DNA from 2 places in the Aminobacterium sp. UBA4987 genome. Region 1 is predicted to be linked to the other one. Evidence: predicted binding sites of a transcription regulator. Region 1 holds the regulator's gene; the other holds the start of a gene.
The links. Region 1 encodes HrcA, which represses chaperone genes, less so after heat shock. Its sites were predicted from a motif close to TTAGCACTCNNTNNNANNGAGTGCTAA; they were not measured.
Positions count from the first base shown of each region.

Region 1 (9,082 bases):
CCTATATCGAGGATATGAGCGCCTGCATCGATCATTTTTTGAGCCCTTATAAGAATCTCTTCTATGTCAGCAGTGAAAAGCCGGCTGTCTGAGTAAAAGGAATCCGGGGTTATGTTAATGATGCCCATGATCTTCGTTTTCCCTTTGCCGAGACCAAGGGTGCGGCCGCCTGGCAGGGGAATGTTCCACGCGGCAATATGGCTTTTTCGAAAGGCGGCATAAAGGGCTTTACGCAGTGTATCGAGTCCCCAGCATGACATGGCTTCCAGCTTGGGGAAGATAGCCTTATACTGGCCTTCTGTTCCAATTAGCAGAACGTCGCTTCTCTCTGTTCTTCCATCAATAACGTTGCGGTGTACTATAGCATCGCCCCCTCGGGCGAGCATTTCCTGCTTTAAATAGGCGGCTGCGCGAAAATCGACCTGGGGGATCCAAAAGGAAAGGACTTCCCTTTTAGGCAAAAAGTATGCTGCGGATCGGGGGTCAGCCCCGATTTTTGCTATTAATGATAAAAGATCGTTGCTATTAAGTATCTTTAATTCGTATGTAGCCAATGCACAGATCCCTTTCTCAGAATATTTTTAAAGAAGGTGAAGCACAAAGATAATAAGTCCTCTTGATGAGGAGGTCAAGAAAAAGGTTAAACCCACTCGGTGACGACCTTCTTTAAATGGGATGTCTGATTTAAACAGAAAAGGCCGTATCCTCGTTTAGGGTCGTAGATAAGGACGCTGTATGAAGCAGTGTCCATGTGTATTTTCCAGAAATAGGGTACAGGTATTCCCAGACAAGCGGCGATAAGGGGTTTAAGAACAGTGCGGTGGGAAACGAGGACAAAGGTCGTTCCTTCATGTTTTACCACAAGTTCCTTCAGAGCAGCAAAAGATCGCTGCTGTATCTCAGCGAGTGTTTCGGCCCCAGGCAGGGCAAGCCTTTCAGGGCTGGTCAACCATATATTCCATTCATGGGGGTATTCAAAGGCAATCTCTGACTTGAGACGTCCTTCCCAGCTGCTAAAATATATATTGTTGAGCCCTTCATGGATCATAACTTCATTCTTACTGCATGCGTCAGCTATTTCAGAGGCTGTCTGCCGTGCCCTCAATAGCGGACTCGAATATATAGCCGAAGGTGAGAAGGGGATGATGGCTTTCCCAAGATCTCTTGCCTGTTCCAGCCCCCGTTCATTCAGTGGGTAGTCGATCTGACCTCTGAATCGTTCCTCTCTGTTCCCTTGGCATTCTCCGTGTCGGGCTAAAAAAATTGTCGTATGTTTATATTTGGTAGCCATCATAAAGCCTCCTTGTTGTTATCTATGTCAACCTTTATAACAGAAAATTGAAGGAAGAACAAAAAGGTTGACCAGTCTTGACAATACTTCTAAGGGTTGATAATCTACCTTTTGTAAATAGTGAGGCTAGCACTCATTAGCACAGAGTGCTAATACACCCTCAAAAGGAGGGGAGGTTCATGCTTACCGAGCGGCAACTCGAGACTGTTCTAGCCGTCGTATATGAGTATATCCAGACAGGAGAGCCAGCTGGCTCCAGAACTATTGCCCGTAAATATCTGAGAGGGTGCAGTGCCGCTACTGTTCGTAATGAAATGTACGATCTTGAGCAGATGGGGTACTTCTATCAGCCTCATACTTCTGCAGGGCGTCTTCCTACATCCAGGGCCTATCGCCTTTACGTTGATTCCATTTTACATAGAAGAAGAGTTCCCCCAATAGGATTTGAACACTGGCGGAATGGCATAAGCGATCAGAAGCAGGGGATAGAATCCCTTCTTTCATATGCCTCTCAACTTCTCGGTCGTGTTACAAATTATGTGGGAGTGGCTGCTATTTCTTCTCTTCACGAAGTGGAGATACAGAGGGTTGATTTTTTGTGCCTTGGTGGAAACACTGTTTTGGTCATACTTGTTCTTGAAGGCGGGCTTGTCCATCATAATACGGTAACGTTGCCTTGCGAACTCTCACAGGATTCTCTGGATGAGCTGGCTAGGCGGATTAACATGGTAGCTGTGGGACATCCGTGGTCAGAAGTCCGCGAAGTGTTGTACTCTTACGTACTCGAGGGGCTTGAAAAGCTTTCCAGCGCATGTCGTGCCGCAATCCTTCAGATGGACGCCTTATTACAGAAATATAATTACAAGCTCTTTACTGGCGGCGCTCAGCATATTTTAAGCTTGCCGGATTTTCAGGATGTCAGCAAACTTCAGGCAGTGATATCCCTTCTCGAGGAAGAGTCGTCCCTCGTTGAAATGGTGGGGCGATGCTCAGTTGGCGGAGAAGTCTGCGTGACTATTGGGGACGAAAACCCGGAAGTCGGCATGCAAAATTGTTCTGTTCTTATGGTTCCGTCCCGCAAGAGAGGGCGCAAAACTGTTTTGGGCATTATTGGCCCCATGAGAATGGATTATGAAAAAACCATTGCTGTTCTTGAAGCGATGATGGCAGATATTGAAGAAGATGATACGAATTCATAAAATAAGGAGGTTTGTTCTATGACCCCTGGAGATAAGGATTTTCAGGCTCAGGATTTTCCTATGGAAGAGGCAGTAGAAAAGGTAGAGACTGCAGAGCTTCCTCAAGAAAAGATCCTTGAAATTGTAACAAGGGAAAAAGAAGAAATGGAAAAAGTTATAGAAGAGCTTAAAAGTGAGAATGAAGCATTGAGAACTGCTGCCGCCTCAGCCAGAGCCGATTTCCATAACTTCAAAAATAGAGTGGATAGAGAAAAGGAACGGTACATCCGTTTGGCTGGAGAGCGGATTGTTTTGCTGCTTTTGCCAGTCCTCGACAACCTTGACAGGGCTTTGAGCCAGTCAGAGAAAACTGAGGAACAGGATATTCGAACGGGAGTTGCTATGGTTCGCCGCCAATTCCTATCGGTGCTTGAGAGTGTTGGGGTTTCTGAGATCCCTACAGAGGGAGAAGTTTTTTCTCCGGCTTGCCACGAGGCCGTAGGAATAGAGGATGTGGAAGATCCTGAAAAAGATGGGATTGTTATATTGGAACTTCAGAAAGGCTACAGAATGGCCGACAAGGTGATTCGAGCCTCCAGAGTTAAGGTTGGCAAATATAGAGGAAACAAAGAAGCGAATCAAGATGCTTAGTATAGAGCTCAATTAAGAATTTCGCAGGAAATTATACTCTTTTCTAGAGGTGATATGTATGTCAAAGGTAGTGGGAATAGACCTAGGAACGACCAACAGCTGTATAGCTGTTAAAGAAGGAGATAACATAACTATTATATCGAATGCGGAGGGAGCGCGAACAACGCCCTCAGTGGTAGCTTTCACTAAGGATGGGGAACGGCTCGTTGGTCAGCTGGCCAAACGGCAGACCATCGTTAATGCGGATCGCACCATCCTTTCTATTAAAAGGGACATGGGAAGTGAAAAAACAGTTCAGATTGACGGCAAAGCCTACACTCCACAGGAGATTTCTGCCATGATACTGCAGAAATTGAAACGGGATGCTGAGGATTATATTGGCGAACCTGTGACAAAGGCAGTTATAACGGTTCCGGCTTATTTTACCGATGCTCAGCGCCAGGCGACGAAGGATGCCGGTACCATTGCCGGACTTGAAGTGCTTCGGATTATCAATGAACCCACCGCGGCAAGCCTTGCCTATGGAGATTCAAAGCAGGGAGAAAGCAAGCTGCTTGTTTTTGACCTGGGCGGCGGAACCTTTGATGTATCCATTCTTGATGTAGGTGAGGGCGTGTGCGAAGTGCTTGCCACCTCGGGCGACAACATGCTGGGCGGTGACGATTGGGATAGTCGTATCGTAGGGTGGATGGTCGCTGAATTCAAGAAGCTGGAAGGCATCGACCTGAAGAATGACCGCATGGCGCTGCAGCGCTTGCGAGAAGCGGCGGAGAAGGCCAAGGTGGAACTTTCCTCCATGCCGGAAACTACCATATCCCTGCCCTTTATTACGGCAAATGAAACTGGGCCTAAACATCTCGAAATGTCCCTTTCCCGGGCCAAGTTCGAAGAGCTGACCCAAGACCTTATGGCCAGGGTGGAAGGCCCTGTAAATCGGGTATTGAGCGATTCTGGCCTTTCCGCAAAGGATTTGGATAAAATATTGCTCGTTGGCGGTTCCACCCGAATGCCCATGGTGCAGAAGAAAATTAAGGATCTTCTTGGCAAAGAACCCACGAAAGGCATCAATCCAGACGAATGTGTTGCGGCTGGCGCCGCTCTTCAGGGTGCTATTATGACGGGAGACCATCATGATATAGTTCTCGTGGACGTAACCCCTCTCTCTTTAGGTCTCGAGACCCTTGGCGGTGTATTTACCAAGATCATCGAACGAAATACAGCCATCCCTACATCACGGAGCCAGGTCTTTACCACTGCGGCTGATAATCAGAACCAGGTAGAGATCTTGGTATTGCAGGGAGAGCGCCCTATGGCGGCAGATAATGTAAAACTTGGAAGCTTTGTGCTCGACGGGATTCCGGCAGCCCCTCGCGGCGTTCCCCAGATAGAAGTGACTTTCAATATCGACACAAACGGAATCCTTAACGTTTCAGCAAAAGATAAAGGCACGGGCAAGGAGCAGCGGATCACCATTCAGTCCTCACGGCTTTCTGATGAAGAAATAGAGAAGATGAAAAGCCAGGCAGCAGAGCACGAAAGTGAAGATAGGGAGAGAATAGAAGCAGCTGAACTCAAAAATGAGGCAGACGGCATAATATATCAGGCAGAAAAACTTATCCGGGATCATGGCGACAAAATCTCAGCTGAAGAGAAGGGCAAGATCAATACCGCTGTTGAAGAGATAAAGAAAGCTCTTGAAAGCGGCGATCTGGAGAAGATGAAAGCTGCCAAGGAAACCTTGATAAAAGAAATTCAGGAGTTTTCTGAGCGGTTGTATAGCCAGGCAAATGCCTCCTCCAGTGCCGAAGGAGAAGGAACTCAGGAAGCTTCAGGCGCCGGAGAGACCGTAGACGCAGAGTTCAGCGATCAGGGTCAGGCGTAAGGGGTGATTTGAAGTGCCATCTCCCGGTACGCAGGAAGATCTATACGAAATACTTGGCGTTCCCCGGGATGCCTCGTCAGCTGATATTAAAAAGGCCTATCGTCAGCTTGTTCGGAAATATCACCCTGATGCAAATCCAGGTAATGCCGATGCTGAGGAGAAATTCAAGAAGATCAATATGGCCTATGAGGTCTTAAGCGACTCTCAGAAGCGTGCCCAGTACGATCAGTTTGGTACTGTGGGCGATATGCCTCCAGGCGGCAGTCCCTTCGATGGTTTTGGCGGTATGGGGGATGTTTTCGGAGATCTCTTTGAAAATATATTCGGTGGGGGAATGGGGCGGCGCCGAGCCGACCCCCGAGCACCCCGCCAAGGCGCGGATCTTGAAATGAGAGTTACAATCAGCCTCAAAGACGCTGCTCTTGGGCTAGATCATGAAGTGGAGATCCCCCGATGGGATAATTGCGCTCGGTGTAATGGAAGCGGCGCAGAACCAGGGACGTCGCCAGAGAGATGTTCACGCTGTGGAGGTACGGGCCAGGTGGAAATTCGCCAGCAAACTCCTTTTGGGCAGTTCGTTTCTGTTTCTCCCTGTCCTGAATGTGGCGGGTCTGGCCAATTTATCAGGAATAAGTGTTCTTCTTGTAACGGCCAGGGACGGACGCGGAACCTCCATCGTGTTAAAGTGAAAATTCCAGCCGGTGTGGACGTAGGAACAAGGTTGCGCATCCATGGTGAAGGCGAGGCTGGTATTAACGGCGGCCCGCCAGGAGATCTCTATCTTGTCGTTAACATAGAGGACCATCCCGTCTTTAAGAGAGATGGGTCAGATCTTCATAAGAAAGAGGCCATTGCTTTTCCAACGGCAGCCCTGGGAGGGATGATTCGCCTGGAAACGTTGATAGATGGGGTAGAGGAATTGGAGGTTCCTTCGGGAACCCAGCCAGGAAAAGTCTTCCGTATTCGCGGCAAAGGAATGCCCAGACTTAGAGGAGGCCGAGGCCGGGGAGACCTGTTCATCCATGTAACGGTAGAAGTTCCCACCCGTCTTACAGAAAAACAAAAAGCGCTGATTGAAGGTTTGGCCAAGGAAATGGAGCTTGAAGTAAAGGACGAAGGCCTGTTTTCTAAGTTTAGAAACCTTTTCGGTTCTTGAGAAAGGGCTGCATTTTTGAATTCTTCGTGGTAGACTCAAGACTTGCCGGGGGGGCCTACGCCTCCCCGTTTTTTCCCAAAGTTTTTATAGAGGAGGACGAATTATGGCCGGAGCAGAAAGTTTCTGGTGGTATATAACCCTGGAAGGAGAAACAGGACTTGAAGAGGAAATGGTTTCTCTCGCCGATCTTTCTGGCGGAATAGGCTCTGAAGAGCATGAAAGCCCCGAAAAGATTCTTCTCCGTATCTATTATCGAACCTCCCATGACCTAGGCTACTGGCTTGATGAGCTCAATCGTATTCTTGAGCCTCTATCAGGCATAACTGCCGTCGATATGGGGAAAATAGAAAATCGGCAGTGGCATACTGAATGGAAAGAGGCTTTTCCTCCTTTGCCCGTAGGGGAGGAGTTTGTTGTCATGGCACCCTGGCATCGGGGTTCGGAACCCAGGGACCGCATACCGCTTTACATCTACCCTGGCTCCGCATTTGGCACAGGGTATCATGAGAGTACTCAAATAGCCCTGACCCTTTTGGAACGCCATATGAAACCACACTGGGATGTGGCTGATATCGGGACAGGGTCTGGCATTCTCTTTATTGGGGCGATCCGCCTTGGTGCCGGCAAGGTCTATGCGAGGGACCTGGATCCCGCGGTATTGGACGAAGTGTTGAATAATATGGAACTGAACGGCATATTCAGAGAAGAAGTAGATTTGAAAGAAGGAGACCTGCTTAAAGATTTTAACCACCAGGTCAACCTGTTAATGGCGAACATTATCATTGAGCCCCTTATTTCGATGGTGCCTCATGTCCCCGCAGTGTTAAAAGATGACGGGATTGCTATTTTTTCAGGGCTTCTAGTTAAAGAAAAGGTAATGTTTATGGAGGCCCTTGGCAAAGCGGGTTTGAAGATTATAGATGAACTTGAACAAAATGAGTGGTGGGGAGTGGCAGTAACCAGAAAATGATGGGCGCCTTGCAAGGAAAAAAGATCTGTATTATGGCCATGGGGTGCCGCTCCAATCAGTCTGAAGCGGATTCCCTGGCCTCTATGTTAAAGAGGGCAGGTTCCGAAATAGTGAAGGCGCCGCCCTATGATGCAGCAGTCCTGATCACATGTACAGTGACGGCAATTGCAGATAAAAAAAGTCGTCAGCTTCTCAGGCGGCTGCGAAGGCAATCTCCTGAAGCTCTTCTTGTGGCTACGGGCTGCTGGGCTCAACAGGCAGCCCCTAATCTTGCCCAGAGCCTTGGGGTCGACCTTCTTGTGGGCAACAGGCAGAAATGGCAGATTCCCTCCCTGTTGAACCACGCTCTCAGGAAAAAAGGACCATTACCCTTAACTATTGTGAGAAAAGATATTCTTCATAGCGGAGAATGGGACCATCTTTTTCAATTCCAGCCCCTTCTTCACAGTAGGGCCTTTGTCAAGATTCAGGACGGATGTAATCATTTTTGTTCCTATTGTGTTATTCCCTTTGTTAGGGGGAAACCTGTGAGCAGGCCATTGAACAGTGTGCTTGAAGAGGTTCGCTCCATAGCAGATTCAGGATGCACTGAAGTTGTACTTACAGGCGTCCATCTTGGCCTCTACGGCCAGTTTGGGGAAGTCTCTCTAGGGGAATTGGTACGACAGGCAGGAGCAATTCCGGGGGTTGAACGTATTCGTTTCGGTTCCCTGGAACCCTTTGGGATAAACGATGAATTGCTTTCAGCTCTGGCTGAGACACCTCAGTTTTGCCCCCATCTCCATCTCCCCCTCCAAAGTGGCGATGACGCTGTATTGCAGAGAATGAGACGGGGGTACTCTGCATTGGAATATATGGCTTCAGTGGAGAGGGTACGGCATTATCTCGGCTCTCGCATACATATCAGTACAGATGTTCTCGTGGGTTTTCCAGGAGAAGATGAAAAGGCCTTTGCTAACACCCTGTCTCTTATGAATGAAGTTGGCTTTGGAAAGGTCCATGTTTTCCCTTACTCCCCTAGAGAGGGGACCAGGGCGGCATCTTTTGATGATCACCTTCCCAGACACGTTGTGCAAGAACGGGTCCATAAGGTCATGGAAATGGGAGAACTGCTTTTTAGAGAATATTGTTCAAAGTGGGTTGGAGAAGAAATTTCTGTGTTCATTGAAGATGCTGCGGAAACTGGATCCACAGGCCTGACCCCCTTTTTTGTGAAAGCGGTTATTCCCCAAATGGCCGCGCCAGGGCGCATTGTAAGAACTTTGACCAGGTCATATGATTCAGAACAACTTTATGGATAGTATTATTTATTGTTTATGATTAATTTTTGACTGGTATAATAAAGAGTGTAAACGAACTGATTTTTTAAAGTCTTGAAAAAGATTTCTTAATTTGCCAGTTTTAAAGGGTAATAGTTTGGCTTAAGTCTATTGTCCAGAAGAAAAATCTAGTATAGAATAACCTGAAGTTGAGAGGTGGGTTTTAGTGAGCAGAAATTGTCTCTTCTGTAAAATAGCCGAAAAAGCTTTGGATGCCCGAATAGTTTATGAAAATTCTAAGGTTATAGCTTTTGAAGATGTTAATCCTCAGGCTCCTGTTCACGTGCTTGTTATTCCCAAAAAGCACGTAGGATCTGCTGCCGAAGTTCTCGAAGGTGAGGTTTGGGCAGATCTTATGGGAGCAGTAACAAAAGTTGCCCGGGAACTTGATCTGGGCAATGGCGGTTATAGGCTGGTAATTAACTGTGGTGCACAAGCCGGACAAACAATCCCCCACCTTCATGTTCACCTGTTGGCGGGACGATCGTTCCGCTGGCCACCAGGTTAGGCAATGTGGGTGGCATAGAAAGGGGGGATCCTGTATGACAACGATCATTCGGAAAGATAACGAGTCCCTTGAAGATGCGCTCAGGCGCTTCAAGCGTGAGGTTTCGAAAGTTGGAACCCTTCGAGAG
Region 1 covers NZ_DGZF01000009.1:192,872-201,953, forward strand. The annotation lists gene folP (dihydropteroate synthase) at 1-554, opposite strand, end outside; gene B2U56_RS04985 (histidine phosphatase family protein) at 641-1,291, opposite strand; gene hrcA (heat-inducible transcriptional repressor HrcA) at 1,471-2,490, shown strand; gene B2U56_RS04995 (nucleotide exchange factor GrpE) at 2,509-3,120, shown strand; gene dnaK (molecular chaperone DnaK) at 3,179-5,002, shown strand; gene dnaJ (molecular chaperone DnaJ) at 5,016-6,158, shown strand; gene B2U56_RS05010 (50S ribosomal protein L11 methyltransferase) at 6,262-7,128, shown strand; gene mtaB (tRNA (N(6)-L-threonylcarbamoyladenosine(37)-C(2))-methylthiotransferase MtaB) at 7,125-8,429, shown strand; gene B2U56_RS05020 (histidine triad nucleotide-binding protein) at 8,614-8,955, shown strand; gene rpsU (30S ribosomal protein S21) at 8,990-9,082, shown strand, end outside.

Region 2 (9,082 bases), on a different contig from region 1:
ACCTGTAATAGAAAGCATTCCTACAGCAGCGCAGGCGATGCCAAAGAGGCCTCCAAACTTAAACCCTACAAGGGTTGCCACACAGATCAAAATAACAGGGATAACAGTAGACTTCATTCCCACAGCAATGCCTGAAAGGATAACCGTAGCTGCCCCAGTTTCAGATGATTTGGCAATCTGCTTAACCGCATCATAGTCTCCTGAGGTGTATATTTCTGTAACATAACCAATAAGTACCCCTACTGCTACCCCGGAGAGAACAGACCAGAACAGGGTAAGATCTCCGAATACCGACGTGGTAATAAAGTAAGAACCAAAGATCATTACGCCACCAGTTACAAAGGTCCCAATACGAAGGGCAACTTGAGCGTTCCCACCTTCTTTTACCCTGACAAACATTGTACCAACAATTGCGGAAGCTATGCCAAGGGCAGAAAGCAAAAGAGGATAAAAGACCCCTCTATCTCCAAACATAGTCAGACCAATGGCCATGGCAGCAATAATAGAGTTGACATAGGACTCAAAGAGGTCTGCGCCCATCCCCGCGATATCACCCACATTGTCCCCTACGTTGTCTGCAATAACAGCGGGATTCCTGGGGTCATCTTCTGGGATTCCTGCTTCTACTTTTCCCACAAGATCCGCTCCTACGTCCGCAGCTTTCGTATAAATACCTCCACCGACACGGGCAAAAAGAGCGATAGAGCTAGCGCCAAAACCGAATCCTGTTACAATATTGGGGTCTTTGAAAAGAGCGTAACAGATCATAATTCCAAGAACCCCCAGCCCAACAACAGACATCCCCATGACGCTTCCACCTCGGAAAGCAATCCCCAGAGCCTCGTTCATTCCCAAGGTAGCGGCAAAAGAAGTTTTACCATTAGAACGAGTAGCAACAGTCATACCGATATATCCGGCGACAGCACTAAAAAGAGCCCCTACAAGGAATGAAACAGATGTGCCCATCCCTATTGTAAACCAGAGAAGAGCGCCCACAAGAAGAGCAAAGGGGAACAGCCAGCGATACTCCCTTGAAAGGAAAGCCATCGCTCCTCCATGAATAATTTCTGAAAGTTCATTGACCCTTTCGTTTTCAACTTTAAACCTTTTGACTTTGCCATACGCGAAGAACGCGTAAGCAAGAGCCAGAACTCCAGATCCGACAACGATCCAAAACGCATCCATATAAAGAAACCTCCCTTAATTCAAAAAAGCTTGAAAAAGACAGCCCGCCTCAAGGGCGGGCAACTATGGCCAAAAACTCAATCAATTATAGTAAGGAGAGCTAGCAAAGACAAGTGATAAAACCTATTTATCTTTTTCTTTCTTTATAGATATTGCAATATCTCCATTTAATTTATCAGTTTTCTTGAGCGAAGAAAGCATCCCCTTGATTCCCCCCTCTATGAAATCGGAAACAAAGGGTCTTAGAGGAATTTTTTCTCCTTCGATTATTAAAGATAGCCGTTCAGAAGACCTTTCATACAATGCGATGATAAAATCAGCAATAGAAGACTCTTCTCCAAAAGAAAAAAAACGCTTGGTGCCATCTCTCCCCCCTTTTTTTGCTGGCATTGCTTCATAATATGCGACTATGCCAGGAATGTTCCCGGGACATGTATCCGCTTCCCCCAGCCATATTTTATGACAGGGAAAGGATTTTCCACCTTCTAGAAGTAGAATGTCAAAGTTGCTCCCTATTCTGTTTTGAATGTCATAGATCGATATCTCTCCAGGCTTTTCATACCGACACCCATCAACACCCCAATAAAGAGCGGGAATCCCCTGCGACAAGACCTTTCCTGTGTCTGTGTCCATTGGCGATAAAACTTTTTCATGAGAATGCTTTATATACGCAACATGGATCCCTGCCTCTTTCAGATACTTGAGCAATAAAAGGCAAAGTTTCGTTTTGCCGCTATTTTTCATACCGGAAACAGCAAAGATATAAGCCATTGTTAAGGATCACTCCTCTTTTTTCTTCAGCGATACGGCAGAGGATGGTCTAATCCCATATTCTCTGATGTAGTTTTTCCAAATATTACGGTAGCTGTCAAGAAGAAAAATAAAAAGACTTATGACCAATGGTCCGAGGAAAAGACCGAGGAATCCCCATGATGCCAGACCACCAACAACACCTATAAAAATGATCAGGACATGGGCCTTTCCTCCACCAGAAATAAATATGGGGCGGATAAAATTATCGACCATGCTCACAACTATTAATCCCCAAATGGCGAGAATGAACGCTTCTTTGATCTGCCCGCTGTAAAAGAGGTATATTGCGCCAGGTCCCCAGACAAGGGGCGTTCCTATAAAGGGGATCATGGCAAGCAAGGCCATTACCGCGCCAAAAACAGCCGGACTGGGAAGTCCTACATACCACCAGCCTAAAGCTCCAAGAAAGCCCTGCACTCCTGCAGTCAGGGTAATGCCATAAATGACAGCCTGAAGGATTTGTTTCGCTCTGTTAAAAAAAGCCTCTTTCTCTTTTAAAGGAAGGGGAACGATATCATTGACATAGTCAAGAATGATATGGCCGTCCCGTATCATAAAAAACGAGGCCACAACAATCACTATAAGCTGATAGAGGATGCGAATGGTATCCCCAAGAAAGGATCGCGACAGAGTAGCCAGCGTTGAGGCTATCCACGAACCAACTTGTTCTATTACGTTGACGAGAAAGGGGTATTCAGCCAAAAAAGGACGTATTCTCTCCGCCAAGACGTCGGGAAAGAAAACACTCATTATAGTCTTCCCCTGCTCTACATTCACTTTCGAAAGCACTGTAGCAAGATGCCCATATATTCTGATGCCCTCTCTAGCAAGGGTTACTCCTACAAAAATTGACGGAACCACGATCAGAACAATAATCACAGCAGTTGTTAAAGAAGCTGCTATATTAGCATATTTTTTCTTAAGAATTTTTTCATAAATCAGGGTGTAAAAAGGATAAACAAAAAAAGACAAGATCGCAGACCATGCCAGTGGCCGAAGAAGATTAAATGATACCAGATACGCAAGAGCCCCCAAGGCTAAAAACACAACCGTAAAGGGCAGAAAAAAACTTCTAATCCGTTTATAGGGACGCCTGCTCTCATACGCCAAAAGTCTCACCCATTTCAGTTTTTTTACAGAAAAGACGCAGTCATACGGCTGCGCCTTTCCGTGCAAATCTATTACTCTTTATTCCCACTCTATTGTAGAGGGCGGCTTGCTGGTAACATCTAGCACAACTCGATTAATGCCTTTGATAGAATTACAAATACGTCTTGCTGTCCTATCGAGAACATCATACGGAACTCGAACCCAATCAGCCGTCATTCCATCACTTGATTCCACTGCCCTAAGGGCGATAACTTCTGCGTATGTTCTTGAATCTCCCATTACTCCAACGGTCTTTATTGGCAAAAGGACGCAGAAGGACTGCCAAACTGTAAAGTATGTCTCGCTTTTTGAAAATTCCTCCCTGAATATTTCATCTGCCGCCCTTAATGTATCAAGACGGTCCCGAGAAATCTCGCCAAGGCAACGAACAGCTAAACCTGGCCCTGGAAAGGGCTGTCTGTTTACAATTTCTTCCGGAACGCCAAGCAACGCACCTATGGTTCGAACTTCGTCTTTGAATAGATCCCTTAAGGGCTCAAGTACTTTTAATTTCATATCTTCCGGCAAACCACCAACATTATGATGGCTTTTAATGACTGAGGCCCCTTTCCCTTTGTGCCCGCTTTCTATGACATCAGGATAGAGAGTGCCTTGAAGCAACCATTCCGCATTGTGTATTTTGGCTGCCTCTGCCTCAAACACTCGTATAAATGTTTCACCAATAATCTTTCTCTTTTGTTCTGGATCAATAACTCCTTTTAATGCGTCAAGAAAACGGTTACTGGCATCCACATAGTGTACATTTAGATCAAGCTGTTTGTACTTTTCAAGAACCCGCTCCGCCTCACGATGTCTTAACAATCCATTGTTCACGAAGATACATTCAAGGCGATCGCCAATAGCCTTTGATGTAAGGACAGCTGCAACAGTAGAATCAACACCCCCTGAAAGACCGCATATGACCCTGGCGTTTTCTGTCTTCTGCTGTACATCTTTTACCATCATATCGATCCAGCTTCCAAGATCCCAATCGCCAGTGCAGCCACAAATGTTAAAAAGGAAATTGGACAGGATCGTGATCCCGTTTTGTGTATGTGCTACTTCTGGGTGGAATTGCAGTCCCCAAATGCCCTTTTCTTCTATAGCAAAGGCTGCAGGAACGCCGCCATCTGTTTCTGCCAAAAGCAGTGCTCCATCAGGAAGTTTAGCAATATGGTCTCCATGGCTCATCCACACCTCAAAAGTTCCAGGAGCACTTTTGAAGAGCAAAGAATTTAAATCTTTCAATGAGATGGCGGTCCTGCCATACTCTCGGCTCGAACCAGACTCGATCTGCCCACCGAAAAGTTTCGCAATCAGCTGCATTCCATAGCAAACCCCTAATATGGGGACTCCAAATTCAAAAAGCTCCATAGGAACCGTTGGACTATCTTCGTCCATGACACTCTGGGGCCCGCCAGATATGATAATGCCACGTGGCTTGCGTTGGCGAATATCATCTATGCATACATCCCAAGGGATAATTTCGCTATGTACTTTCAGTTCCCTGATCCTCCTGGCAATCAATTGAGTGAACTGAGAGCCACAGTCCAGAATTATGATATTATCCATTTGCATTCCTCCGAAAAAGAACTAAATTCTCAAGGTAAATACGTTATATGAATTATATTACCAGAAAGGGAAGAAGTGTAAAAGAAAAAGCCCCCACAAAGTGGGGGCTTGTATCTTTATAACAAATTCTAGTACATGCCTTCCATGCCGCCCATTCCGGGGCCGCCAGGCATGGGACTTGCACCCTTGGGTTCCGGCTTATCGGCAACAATAGCTTCAGTAGTCAGAACCATGGCTGCTATGGAGCCAGCATTCTGCAAAGCGCTCCGCGTAACTTTAACGGGGTCTATTATTCCGGCTTCAATCATATCTACATATTCGCCAGTAGACGCATCAAGACCATTCCCAGCTCTTAAGCCGCGGACTTTCTCAACAATGACATCGCCCTGGAATCCTGCGTTTTGGGCGATAAGGTGCAGGGGGGACGAAAGGGAACTCAGAACAATAGTTCCACCTGTTTTTACATCACCATTAAAGTTCTCGAGGAATTTCTCGAGGGAGGCAATGCAGTTGATTATGGCTACGCCGCCACCCGCTACAATACCCTCTTCTACTGCAGCTCTTGTAGCATTAAGTGCATCTTCTATGCGGTGCTTCAGTTCTTTCTGCTCTGTTTCGGTAGCGGACCCTACCTGTATAACGGCCACGCCGCCAACGAGCTTGGCAAGGCGTTCCTGTAGTTTTTCTCTATCGTAATCGGACGTAGAGTCTTCAAGTTCGCGTTTGATCTGGGCTGCCCGTTTGCGGATCTCGTCTGGATTACCAGAACCCTCAACGATGGTCGTCTCTTCTTTGGTAACACGGATTTTCTTTGCTTTACCAAGCATGGAAATGTCAGCGCTATCAAGCTTAATGCCTACATCTTCACTCACAACCTGACCACCAGTTACAATGGCGATATCGCTAAGCATGGCTTTGCGGCGTTCACCAAAACCAGGGGCCTTCACTGCGGCGACCTGCATAACGCCTCTCAGTTTGTTGACTACAAGGGTGGCGAGAGCCTCTCCCTCCACATCCTCAGCAATAATCAGAAGAGGTTTGCCAGTCTGCACTACTTTTTCAAGCACTGGGAGAAGGTCTTTTATATTGCTGATCTTTCCATCGTGAATAAGGATATATGCATCATCAAGAGCGACTTCCATTCTCTCAGGATCTGTCACCATGTAAGGGCTGATATAGCCTTTATCGAACTGAAGTCCCTCGACCATTTCAAGAGTTGTTCCAACAGTCTGGCTGTCTTCAACAGTGATAACGCCATCCTGTCCGACTTTTTCCATGGCTTCTGCTATAAGCTGGCCTATGCCGGAATCGTTAGCGGAAATTGCGGCGACCTGGGCAATCTTATCACGGTTCTTAACGGGAATAGCCATTTTTTTCAATTCATCCACCACAAAGTCGATGGCTTTCTCTATGCCCTGTCTCATAAGCATCCCATTGGCACCAGCAGCAACGTTCTTCATGCCTTCGCGAATGATGGCCCTGGCAAGAACTGTAGCGGTAGTAGTTCCGTCTCCAGCAACATCGTTTGTTTTAGAAGCTACTTCTTTAACAAGCTGAGCGCCTGTATTTTCAAAAGAATCTTCAAGATCGATCTCTTTTGCGATGGTAACACCATCATTTGTAATCGTGGGTGAGCCAAACTTCTTCTCAAGGACAACGTTCCGTCCTTTGGGCCCAAGGGTAACCCCCACTGTATCAGCAACTTTATCAATACCACGCAGCATGGCGTGGCGGGCTTCTTCACTAAAAGTTAGGATCTTCGGCATTTTTGTATTCCTCCCTTAAAGATCTAATTCTCGTCTCTTACTTTTCAACAATCGCAAGCACATCGCGTTCGCTGAAGATGATGTATTCGTCTCCGTCAAGCTTCACTTCAGTTCCAGCATATTTGCTGAAAATGATGCGGTCGCCAACCTTGACTTCAAGAGGAAGCTTTTGGCCGTTTTCTAAAACTTTTCCTGTGCCAACTGCTACAACTTCTCCCTCTTGAGGTTTCTCTTTTGCAGTGTCTGGAAGAACAATTCCTCCCCTTGTCTTTTCCTCCTGATTGATGACCTTCACCACGAGACGATCACCAAGCGGTTTTAAATTCATTCGAAAATCCCTCCCTATAATAATATCCTGTCTCGTATATTAGCACTCCTTGTCATTGAGTGCTAACCGAACGGCTTAGATATTAATTGCCCTACTTTTGAATCTCAAGGATAACTAGAAGCGTTTAGCCATGTTTATTCATGATATTATCCTATTAACTCTTAATTTCTATCTTTTTCTTACTTTTTTAATTTTAATAAGCGCTAAACCAGCGGCCATGAAGGATTGGGGGTTAAAAAAAGGTCGGAAATAAGGCCTCTTTTATACCCGTTATATGCAGCAGCTGCTATCATTACCCCATTGTCCGTACACCTTATTGCTGGTGGAATAAACACATTCCAGTCTTTCTTTCTCTGTAAAGCGTTTCGTAATCCTCGATTGGCAGCTACTCCCCCTGATATAGCAACTTTTCGTATGCCCGTAACTTCGACAGCTCGTTCCACTTTCGTCATCAAAGCCTCCACTGCCGCTTTCTGAAAAGAAGCGCAAAGATCAGCGATAGGAAGATCAACGCTTTTTTCTTTCAAATCTTTTACCGCCCATAGTACCGCTGTCTTTAAGCCGCTAAAACTAAAGGCAATCTCGTCACTTGATCTTAAAGGAACGGGAAAGGAAAAGGCTTCGCTATTTCCCTTATGGGCAAGAGAATCGATAATAGGGCCTCCAGGATAACCAAGGCCCAATAGTTTGGCTACTTTATCATAAGCTTCTCCAGCAGCATCATCTCGTGTAGCTCCCAAGAGACTGTAGTTCCCAAAATCCTCTACTAAAATTATTTCTGTATGCCCGCCAGAAACAATAAGACAGATGAAAGGGGGTTCCAGATCAGGAGAAGCAACTACATTCGCAAAAAGGTGCCCTTCAAGATGATTAACGCCCAATATGGGAATATGCCATGTCTGAGCAAGAGCTTTGGCTGTCATAACCCCTACAAGAAGAGATCCCATAAGCCCTGGCCCGGCAGTTACTCCAATTAGTGACAGCTCCTGGGCAGGATCGCTAACTCCCGCATTTTCTAACGCTCTGTCGACCAAGGGAAGAATCGCCTCAAGATGTTTTCTCGAAGCAAATTCCGGAACTACACCGCCGAAGGGAGCATGATCCTTTATCTGGCTTGATATCAAATCAGCCTTAACATCCCTTTGTCCATCTAGTATTGAAACAGCCGTATCATCGCAGCTGCTCTCTATCCCTAATGTTAAAAATCGTCTTTCCACTCATTGTCACCTCTTTGGAACATTCAGCTCTCCAGAAAAATCACCCAATGAAATAAGAATATTCCGGCCCTTGGGAACATATTTTGCAGGCACGGAAAAAGCCAAGGTCCCCGTACTATCAGGGGGGAGCTCGCCAACGGCCATGAAATCTTTGCTCGTAAGTATATCGTCGCCAGTTACTTTATACTCACCGATTCGAATCATTTCTGGAGAAAAAGACCATCGTTTTATGGCTTTGTATCGCATGATAAAGAGCGCCCTGTTCTTTAGTTTTTTATCTGAATAATGGTTTGAATGCCATTTCAGCCATTCCGGTGCATTGGGATCTGAGGCGACAGCATGGGAAAGGGTGCCATCTACATATACAAATGCCGCCTGGGCACGAGACCCAATAACCATATCTCCCAACGCTGTTCCTTCAATCCATATAACAGTTGTTCGCTCGTCAATCTTCTCTTGCAGAGAGTTAGAAGCCCACCCCAAAGTTCCAGTCAGCCCCATTAACAGGATTGAAACCAGCAAAACCAGTTTCATTTTATTCCTTGTCATTATGTTCTCCTTCCTTAATCTATTCTTTATCCCTTCGCTTAAGAGCACCTCTAAGCCATTGCCACTCATGAAAATGAAAGGCCAGTGTCCCTCCCATATATATCAAAGCCCCCAGAAGCATGACTATGAAGAGCCAGCCGCATCTTAAAAGCAACCCTGCATCTATAGGATAAGGACATAGAGATTTAAACTTCCACACTGTAAAAGCCATAGCGCCTAAAACTATGGAAATACGAAGGGTCCATTTTACGCCTAAAATGTCAAGAGGGTGATTAATGCTTCGGGCAAGAAGATACCCTCCTGCAAATGATGAGAAAGTGAACCCCAGGGAAGTGGCAAGAGCAAGTCCAGCAAAGCCCATAGGTTTGACGAGAAGCAAACAGAATACAACATTGGATACCACGCTTGCGAGAGTCACGAGCAACGCCGATCTAGGGTTGCTTTGAGCATAGAGCCCCCGAAGAAAAACTGTCGTACAGGCCATTCCCGGGAGCCCCCAGGCA
Region 2 covers NZ_DGZF01000001.1:192,602-201,683, reverse strand. The annotation lists gene B2U56_RS01000 (sodium-translocating pyrophosphatase) at 1-1,185, opposite strand, end outside; gene B2U56_RS00995 (molybdopterin-guanine dinucleotide biosynthesis protein MobB) at 1,309-1,956, opposite strand; gene B2U56_RS00990 (AI-2E family transporter) at 1,966-3,174, opposite strand; gene guaA (glutamine-hydrolyzing GMP synthase) at 3,187-4,719, opposite strand; gene groL (chaperonin GroEL) at 4,848-6,485, opposite strand; gene groES (co-chaperone GroES) at 6,523-6,813, opposite strand; gene tsaD (tRNA (adenosine(37)-N6)-threonylcarbamoyltransferase complex transferase subunit TsaD) at 7,017-8,030, opposite strand; gene B2U56_RS00965 (hypothetical protein) at 8,037-8,579, opposite strand; gene murJ (murein biosynthesis integral membrane protein MurJ) at 8,599-9,082, opposite strand, start outside.
Region 2: a site for HrcA is predicted at 6,853-6,879, ahead of groES (co-chaperone GroES). Genes of this name have one in related genera too.